Methylocaldum szegediense: one gene and its partner. The protein of the gene in region 2 interacts with the protein of the main gene of each other region in a pairwise test. Links are inferred from orthologs where the notes say so. Each region holds a gene or a part of one and is shown on either strand. Other genes may lie near its edges.

What was found. The genes of interacting proteins can lie anywhere in the genome.
Region 1: the proteins of QEN43_RS14025 (region 2) and QEN43_RS16825 interact in binary tests that used the Escherichia coli proteins (3 or more experiments, as listed by UniProt). The link is inferred for Methylocaldum szegediense from one-to-one orthologs.

Annotation. Positions count from the first base shown.
Region 1 is NZ_OX458333.1:3,873,834-3,878,086, forward strand. The notes cover bases 133-3,093. They hold QEN43_RS16825 (glutamate-5-semialdehyde dehydrogenase), read left to right. Parts: upstream 133-962; coding sequence 963-2,225; downstream 2,226-3,093. Other genes in these bases: holA (DNA polymerase III subunit delta), read left to right, coding at 133-760; nadD (nicotinate-nucleotide adenylyltransferase), read left to right, coding at 2,417-3,052. Also shown: more of holA, read left to right, coding at 1-132; QEN43_RS16835 (VPLPA-CTERM sorting domain-containing protein), read right to left, coding at 3,504-4,232. UniProt on the Escherichia coli protein: Catalyzes the NADPH-dependent reduction of L-glutamate 5-phosphate into L-glutamate 5-semialdehyde and phosphate. The product spontaneously undergoes cyclization to form 1-pyrroline-5-carboxylate.
Region 2 is NZ_OX458333.1:3,249,764-3,255,001, reverse strand. What follows is about bases 894-3,874. They hold QEN43_RS14025 (sulfate/molybdate ABC transporter ATP-binding protein), read left to right. Parts: upstream 894-1,824; coding sequence 1,825-2,925; downstream 2,926-3,874. Other genes in these bases: QEN43_RS14015 (HEAT repeat domain-containing protein), read right to left, coding at 3,848-3,874; QEN43_RS14020 (RBBP9/YdeN family alpha/beta hydrolase), read left to right, coding at 2,985-3,533; cysW (sulfate ABC transporter permease subunit CysW), read left to right, coding at 894-1,729. In the rest of the region: sulfate ABC transporter permease subunit CysT, read left to right, coding at 11-829; more of cysW, read left to right, coding at 851-893; more of QEN43_RS14015, read right to left, coding at 3,875-5,238. UniProt on the Escherichia coli protein: Part of the ABC transporter complex CysAWTP involved in sulfate/thiosulfate import. Responsible for energy coupling to the transport system.

The DNA.
Region 1 (4,253 bases), 620 kb from region 2 along the record:
GGCTGAAGCTTTGCTCCGTTATGCCGAGCGGCCCGCGGAAGACGCCGTCCTTGTCGTCACCAGCCCGAAAATCGGGGCGCCCGAACAAAAAAGCCGCTGGTACCAGGCCATCGACCGCATCGGCGTGGTGGTCCAGGTTTGGCCTCTGGAGGGCGAACAGCTCCTGCGCTGGCTCGACCGCCGATTGAACGCGAAAGGCTTGTTGGCCGATCAATCTGGCATCCGTTTACTGGCCGCCCGGGTCGAAGGCAATTTGCTCGCGGCCGCCCAGGAAATCGAAAAGCTGCACATCCTGTACGGCAAAGGCAAAATCGACGACGACCAGATCGTCAAGGCCGTCGCCGACAGCGCGCGCTACGACGTATTCGATCTGGCCGAAGAGTGCTTGCGAGGACGCGTCGCGAAAGCCTGCCGGGTACTGACCGGACTCAAGGTGGAAGGCGTCGCGCCGGCGGTCGTTTTGTGGTCGCTGACCCGTGAGGCTCGTCTGGTGAGTAATGTCATGACGCTTATCGATCAAGGCTCCACGCCCGAATCGGCGCTGGCCAAGTGCCAGGTATGGGATAAGCGGAAATCGGCCGTGCTACAGGCGCTACAACGCCTAAACCGAGACAAGGTCCATCGGACGCTTTTACTGAGCGCAAACGTTGACCGGATCATCAAAGGCATGGAAGCCGGCGATCCCTGGGAAGGGCTTTTGTCCGTCTGCATCAGCTTGGCCGCGCCCGCGGAGAACCGGATGACGGCATACCTGGGTTAACGCTTTTCTCCGGCCGAATGGAGAAGGGCTGAACGCGTGGATTCCCCATATCCTTCGATCGGATTCAGGCCAATTCCGTCAAAGGATTCAATGGGAGCTTCCTGGAACGCTTCGGGTCCTCGGCGGTTTCAGGGAAACAAGCGGCCCGCGTTCGGCGTATGCGAGAGTTTATTGGTCAAACTATCACGTCCTTCCATCGATTATGCTAAACGACATCCGAACTTACATGCTTACGGTGGGGCAACGGGCTCGCGAGGCCGCCCGCTCTATGAGCCGAACGGAAACCGGCGCGAAAAACGACGCCTTGCTGGCGATAGGGGAGGCACTGCAAAGTAACGCGCAAACACTGATAGCGGAGAACCGCAAGGACCTCGAAGCCGGCCGCCAAAGAGGGCTGGACGACGCAATTCTAGACCGGCTGGAACTGACCGAAAAGCGCATAGGCGCGATGGCTCAAGGTGTTCGAGAAGTTGCCGCGCTTGCCGATCCAGTGGGCGAAATCACCGGTCTCACCTATCGTCCTTCCGGCATACAAGTAGGGCGTATGCGGGTGCCGTTAGGCGTAATCGGGATCATCTACGAATCGCGGCCTAACGTGACCGCGGATGCGGCGGCGCTTTGCATCAAATCCGGAAATGCCTGCATTTTGCGCGGCGGGTCCGAAGCCGTACATTCCAACAAGGCCATCGCCGATTGCATACGTGACGGTCTTGAGCAAGCGGGATTGCCCCGCGACGCCGTGCAATTGATCGAAACCACGGACCGTGCCGCGGTGGGCGAACTGATTCGCATGGACCAGTATGTCGACGTGATCGTGCCGCGCGGCGGCAAGAGCCTCATCGAGCGCATCGCGGAGGAATCCCGCATCCCGGTGATCAAACATTTAGACGGCATCTGCCATGTCTATATCGACGATCGTTGTGACTTCGACAAAGCTATCCGGATCGCTCTGAACGCGAAGACGCAGCGCTTCGGCGTCTGCAATGCGATGGAGACTTTGCTGATCGCCGCCCCGGTCGCTCCGATTCTCCTGCCGGACCTAGCGCATCTCTATCGCGAGAAAGGCGTGGAGCTACGCGGCTGTCCGAAAACCCTGAAAATCCTTCCGGACTGCGTTCCGGCAACCGAGGAGGACTGGAGTACCGAGTATCTCGCGCCGATCCTCTCGATCCGCGTGGTCGAGGGACTGGACGAGGCGGTGGACCATATCGCCCGTTACGGGTCGCAACACACGGACGCCATTGTTACCGAGGATTACACCCGCGCTCGGCGTTTTCTCCGCGAGGTGGACTCCAGCTCGGTGATGGTGAATGCCTCGACCCGCTTCGCCGACGGATACGAATATGGCCTCGGCGCCGAAATCGGCATCAGCACCGACAAACTGCACGCGCGTGGTCCGGTGGGGCTGGAAGGACTGACGACTCAGAAATTCGTCGTTTTCGGCGATGGACACATTCGGACTTGATCTGCCGCCTGCAGAGCGGGTCAGCCTTACTCGCTTGAAGGTGTTGCCGTTCAGGCGGCGTAGGTCGGCCATCCTTTGCCGACGAACCGGTTGTGTTGGGGAGCAAGACCCAACCGACTCCGCATTTCTATCGGTTCGTGGGGTGATTGGTCCGGCATTGGGCTCGACCACGGGAGTCTAAGAAAAGACGCATGATCGGCATCTACGGCGGCACCTTCGATCCCATCCATTACGGCCATTTGCGGACTGCCCTGGAAGTCAAAGAAGCGGTCGGACTGGACGAGGTCCGTTTCGTTCCCTGCCGTCTGCCGCCTCACCGCGCGGCGCCGGAGGCCGACCCGGAACGGCGCCTTAGGATGCTGGAAATCGCCCTGCAAGATGCCGAGCCCGGCTTTCGAATCGACACGCGTGAATTGAATCGGCCCGGACCGTCCTACATGGTCGACACCCTTGGCTCCATCCGAAAGGAAATCGGCGCTCGACCGTTGTGCCTGATCGTCGGGATGGATGCGTTTCTCGGCTTGCCGTACTGGCACCGCTGGAGGGAACTGTTCGACCTCGCCCATCTCGTCGTCATGCGGCGACCGGGAACGGCATCCGATGTTCTAGGCGAGTTGGAACCTTATTTCAGGGAACGCCGCACCGACCAAAAGGGGACCTTGAGCCACCAGCCGTCCGGGTCGATCTACTTCGTCGACGTTACCCAGCTCGACATTTCCGCGACCCGCATCCGAGAAATCTTTAAGACCGGCAAGAGCGCCCGTTACTTGATTCCCGAGCCGCTTAGGCGTTTTATTCTTGACCAAAGACTCTATCTGTCGTCCTAAGGATCATTGCCACGGTTTAGCTGCAAGGGCCGGAATGCTCGCGGATCGAGTGTCCCTTGCGGACCGACGGCCACATCTGAAAAGGATGTCCCGCCAGCGTTGACTTTGGTCGCTACACCCTGTGGGCGTATGCGGCGGTACCGGCCATTGGCCGGCTGGGAGAACAAGGACTATTTTCAGAGGTGTCGAGCCAGAAGCGGCCGATGGTTGGATCCATCTTTCCTGATCTACCTACATGAGCTTTTTTCGATGCACTCCGGGCGCGGCGCAAAGTCAGAGGTCGCCGTCCATTCAACACAAAGCAGAACATCACTTCGGTCCTTCGAAAAAAACGCGTGGCGGACCGCTCAATGGCGTTTTCTTGCCAAGACATGTGTAGGAATTTTGGGGGTAATGGAGGGGACGGCGCTTCCGTGCGCCAAAAACAGTTCCAACTCAAGCGGAAATCGACCTAGGTCGGGAGGCCATCAAACCGGGACTCGTCCACCGCAGCCTGGCGGCGTGCGAACAGACGAAAGCCCAGCAGCGCAGACCCGAGCAGCCAAACTCCGGCGGGCAGTGGCACCGTCGTGACGGCGGTCGCTTCAAGCGTGCCGTTGTTGAGCGCGTTTAGGAAAGCGAACAGGTTGTTCACGGATGGGTTGAAGTCATACAGCCAGACGCTCTCGGTCACGCCCCATTGGGAGGCCCAACCGCCGAAGTCGGTGATGCTGAAGCCCAATACGAGCTCCCCTCCATCCAGATTCAATCCAAAGTTGTCGATACGGGCCGAGAACAGATTGCCTCCCCAAAGTTCGTGCTGTCTCTCGGTGCCGCTCAGTGCATCAAGTACCTCATCACTGAACGTGCCGCGGATCTGGACATTGCTCTTGGTTGTGTCCAGATTCGCGTCCTTATCGAAATACGCGGTCAATTGATAGCTCCCGTCAAGCACTTCATAGCTGTTGGAGCCAAGCTGGAACAAGAACGGTTCGTTCCCGGTCCCCGTGGCCGTGAGCTTAAAACCGCCACTCCATTCGGACAGGCCCAGCGTGACCTGGTTGGTAAAGGACGGGTTACCCGCCTTAGCAATGCCGGGAATCTCAGGCAGAGTATCTACCGTGGCGCCATGCGAACCCGCGGAAAAGGCGAGCAAGAATGCGCCTGCGAGCATTGCCGGAATCGACTTCATCATCTTCATCCTTTCGCTCCTTTTTGGACT
Region 2 (5,238 bases):
CTTGTCGATGCTGAAGCGACACAGCGTATTGCCCGGCTTTTCGATCACGCTGGGATTCACGTTGACCTATCTAAGCCTGATCGTACTCATCCCGCTTTCAGCCACGTTTCTAAAAAGCGCCACCTTGGGCTGGGAGGGATTCTGGACGGTCGTCACCTCACCGCGGGTCCTCGCTTCTTATAAGCTGACGTTCGGCGCCGCCCTGATCGGGGCTACCATCAATGCGGTCTTCGGGCTGCTGGTGGCCTGGGTTCTGGTTCGTTACGACTTCTTCGGGAAAAAGCTAGTTGACGCGCTCGTGGACTTACCGTTCGCCTTGCCTACTGCCGTGGCCGGCATCTCGCTGGCCACGATTTATTCGAGCAAAGGCTGGATCGGCCAGTTTTTCGCGCCGCTGGGCATCAAGATCGCCCACACCCCGCTGGGCATTGTCATCGCACTGACTTTCATAGGCTTGCCGTTCGTCGTACGGACGGTTCAGCCGGTACTCGAGGCTTTCGATACCGAGCTGGAGGAAGCGGCAGCCAGCCTAGGTGCCAACCGCTTGCAAACATTCCAAAAGGTCATCTTGCCTACGCTCGTTCCGGCCATCCTGACCGGATTCGCTTTGGCCTTCGCCCGCGCCGTAGGAGAGTACGGCTCGGTCATCTTTATCGCCGGCAATATTCCGATGGTTTCGGAAATCACGCCGCTGTTGATCGTCACCAAGTTGGAGCAGTACGACTACGCCGGCGCCACGGCCTTAGCTGTCTCCATGCTGGTCGTATCGTTCGGCATGCTGCTCGCCATAAACGGACTTCAACGCTGGACCGAAATGCGTCGCGCCTGACTTTTTTCAAGGAATTCCAGAATGTCTACGATTGCTATCCCGTCGCCGATTGGCCGTAGCCATGCCGTCGCCCGCACGAATCGTGACCCGGTGCTCGTCCGCTGGCTGCTGATCGTGTTGGCTCTCGTTTTTCTGATCGGTTTTCTGTTCTTGCCCTTGGCCGTCATCTTCACTCAAGCCTTCAGCAAAGGTTTGGAGGCTTATGTCGCTGCGCTGATCGAACCCAACGCGGTTTCAGCAATGCAGTTGACCTTGTTAGCGGCGGCCATCTCGGTGCCGCTCAATCTGGTCTTCGGCATCGCCGCCGCTTGGGCGATCGCCAAGTTCGAATTTCCGGGGAAAAGCCTACTGATCACCCTGATCGACCTGCCGTTCTCGGTATCGCCGGTGGTCTCGGGCTTGATCTACGTATTGCTGTTCGGCCTTCAGGGCTGGCTCGGTCCGTGGCTGCAGGAACACGACATCAAGCTGATCTTTGCCGTACCCGGCATCGTCCTCGCCACGATTTTCGTCACCTTCCCCTTCGTCGCCCGCGAGCTCATTCCGCTCATGCAGGCGCAGGGCAAGGAGGAGGAAGAAGCCGCGATCGTACTAGGCGCATCGGGCTGGCAGACCTTCTGGCGCGTCACCCTGCCCAATGTGAAATGGGGATTGCTCTACGGCGTGATCCTGTGCAACGCGCGCGCCATGGGGGAATTCGGGGCAGTCTCGGTGGTATCCGGACACATCCGGGGGATGACCAATACCGTGCCGCTGCATGTGGAGATTCTGTACAACGAATACAACAGCACTGCCGCATTCGCGGTGGCTTCCGTGTTGGCGCTGCTGGCTCTGGTGACCCTAGCGGCCAAGAGCATCCTGGAGTGGCGCATCAAACTGCAGACCGAGAAGCATTCGTGAAGCTGTCAGCGACTGGGCCGGCCGCCGTTATCCGCCGAAAAGAGAGGCGTTTTACCCAGGCTGAGCTAGTTCACCCAATTTAGGAGCACCCTGCAATGAGCATCGAAATCAAGAATGTCGAAAAGTCCTTCGGCCGATTCAAGGCTCTGAAAAACATCAGCCTCGACATCGCGAGTGGCGAACTGGTAGCGCTCCTGGGACCTTCCGGCTGCGGCAAGACGACCTTGCTGCGCATCATCGCAGGACTGGAGGTGCCCGACACCGGTTCGATCCTGTTCCATGGCGAAGACGCAACCCATCGTCACGTTAGAGACCGCCAAGTCGGTTTCGTCTTCCAGCACTACGCCCTGTTCCGGCACATGACCGTATTCGAAAACATCGCGTTCGGCCTTCGTGTCCGGCCGAGGGCAAAAAGACCGCCGGAAAGCGTGATCCGGAAAAGAGTGCACGACCTGCTGAACCTCGTGCAACTCGATTGGCTGGCGGATCGCTACCCCGACCAATTGTCGGGCGGTCAACGCCAGCGCATCGCCCTGGCCCGCGCCCTGGCGGTCGAGCCACAAGTGCTGCTGTTGGACGAGCCTTTCGGCGCCCTCGACGCCAAGGTACGCAAGGACTTGCGCCGCTGGCTGCGGCGTCTCCACGACGAATTGCACGTGACCAGCGTCTTCGTCACCCACGACCAGGAAGAAGCCCTGGAAGTGGCCGACCGGGTGGTGGTGTTGAACGAAGGACGGATCGAGCAGATCGGCGCCCCACACGAGGTTTACGACCATCCGGCGACGCCGTTTGTCTATCAGTTCCTGGGCGATGTCAACCTGTTCCACGGACGGGTCCACGACGGCCATGTCCGCATCGGCGATGCCGAGGTGGAACTCGCCGGGGGCCAGGACCATCCCGAATCGGCCGTTTTCTACGTGCGTCCTCATGAAATCGAAATCCTGCGGGACCGCAGTGCCGGCACCATCGCCGCGAAGATCAATGACATCCGTCCTTTGGGAGCCACCGTACGCATCGAGCTGGAACGCGCGGACGGCCGCGGAATGGTAGAAGTCGAGCTGACTCGTGATCGGTTCGCCAACAAAGGTTTTCGTGAAGGCGAAAGCGTTTATTTGCAGCCGAAGCGGCTGCGCACGTTCAACCACAACTCGGTCTCGGAGAACACCATCGGAAGCGGTCAATTCATAGCCTCGTAGCCGAGAACGAGACACTACCATCAGCCTTTGCCACGGATGCAACTCATTCAGGGATCTGAATGCAAACTCCCGTCCTCATACTTCCAGGCATCGGCGGCTCCGGTCCTGAACATTGGCAAACCCGTTGGGAAATCAAGCACCCGGAAATCCGCCGAGTCCAGCAAGACGAGTGGAATGCACCGGTCTGTCGTAACTGGATTGAGAGGTTGGAGACCGCTGTTTCGAAGTCGGGCCCGCGCACCGTACTCGTGGCGCACAGCCTGGGTTGCCTCCTCGTCGCCCATTGGGCTACGCGGACCCGGCACTCGATCCGTGGTGCCTTGCTGGTCGCGCCTCCGGACCCCGCAATGCCCTGCTTTCCTCGTCGGGCTGTCGGTTTTACGCCGGTTCCGCTGCGACCACTCGCCTTTCCGAGCACGCTGGTGGCGAGCCCGGACGATCCTTACGCCAGTCCGGAATACGCCCGGCGCTGTGCGGCGGCTTGGGGCAGCCGTTTCGTCGAGATCGCACCTTGCGGGCATATCAACGCATCGAGCGGCTTGGGCGACTGGGAAGAAGGACTCGAACTGTTGAGAGGCTTGCTCGAGGATTGGAAACCGACGCAATAGGCCCGTCACCCTGAACTCTCCGCCTCCGTTCGGGACAGGGCTGGCAAAGGGACTTGGAAGCGAGTCGTAGGGCGGGTTAGGCCGCTAGGCTGTAACCCGCTGCACACCGCGAAACGGCGGGGCATGCGGACACACTGCACCCTACATGACAGCCTTCGTGAGGGCGTGCCATTGAAAGTTGAGTTTCGACAATCGGGTACCGCTCGATTGCCTCGGCCTGCTCTTTTATTCTCAGGTTACTTACTATCGGTAAAAGGCTGGCCCGGCGGGCACCGTCGTCACCATCGGTCAAGGACTATCGGCTCAAGCGTTCGTCAACAATCCCTCGCCGCGAATCCTTTCCCGATCATCTGCAGCGCCAGCCTCACGGACTTACGGACATCGGCGTCGCAATCGGCCGAAGCCTTTTGCAGGTAAATTTCGCCGTCAGCATGGCCGATCGCGCCAAGCGCTGCCGCGGCCTCCTTGCGCACGTTGCTTTCCGGGTGGCTCAGCAACTGGCTACCGAGCACGGGAATGGCGCGGGGGTCGCCGAGTTGTCCCAGACTCCAGGCGGCCTTCTGCCGAACCTGCCAATGATCGTCTTCGAGCGCGGCCAGCAGTGCATCGAAACCATGCCGGTCCTTGACTTTGCCGACGGACTCGGCAGCATCCTGGCGTACCTGCCAGTCCGCATCTTTAAGGCTGTCCCGGGAGGCGATTCCGTGCGGAATCAGGGCCTTAATGGCAGCCCGCCGCACCTCGGAATGAGCGTCGTGAACCGCATCCTTCAATGCAGGCACGGCCGCTTCGGACTGGAGGTAGCCGAGCACACCCACCGCCTCGCGCCGAACGCCGACATGGTCATCCTGTAGGGCGGCGATCGCCGGCTTCAGCGCCGCAGGTAACTTCAGCGGCTTCAGCGCCCGCAGCGCCGCGGCCCGCACGAAGGCGTCGGAGTGATCCAATCGATTCAGCAGCTCGAACTGGTCCGACTCGTCACACTTTTCCGCGAGCGCATCCGCGGCCGCGCCTCTGACAGCGTCGTCGGGATCCTCGATCGCAACGAGCAAAGAGGCAACCACCGGAGGCCCGTCGAATTCCGCTAATACTCGCACCGCTTCCAGTCGAACGTCCCGGTCCGAATCCGAGAGTGCCTTCGTCAGCTCGGGAACGGCTTCTTCCTCTTCGCATTCCGCCAGCCGAAGCACCGCCAGACGGCGAACCCCGGCATCGCCGCGCGCAACCGGACTCGCCGCTTCGCTGGATCTCTCGTCGCTTTTACCTTCAAAGGAAGCCAACAGCCGTTCCGCCAGCTGCTGGGCTTGAACCCGGATTTCCGGAACAGCGGTCGTCTCCCAAAGAGTTCCTTTTCGCGGCGGGCCGAGCGTGAAGAGCGAATCGGAAACGCGCCCTTCGGCGTCGATCAGGGCACCGTCGGGAGACACCGCCAGCCCGAAAGCGACCGCATCGGGAATCACTCTTCCCCGCCGGATCAGGTTCTCGACGAGAGGCTCTCTGAGCTTACGGTAGTCGCATTCCGAGCCGGTGCAATTGACGACACGGTCCACACGCAGGATTTTCCGTTCGTTGCTTCCGCGCAAGCGGATCGTTACGTCGACCCCATGCTCGTCTTCGACGAAGCGCTCCACGCGTCCTGCGTGAACCGTCAACTGGTCGGAAGCGATCATTGCACGCAATTTTTCTGCAGCGACCGGCGCAAGTT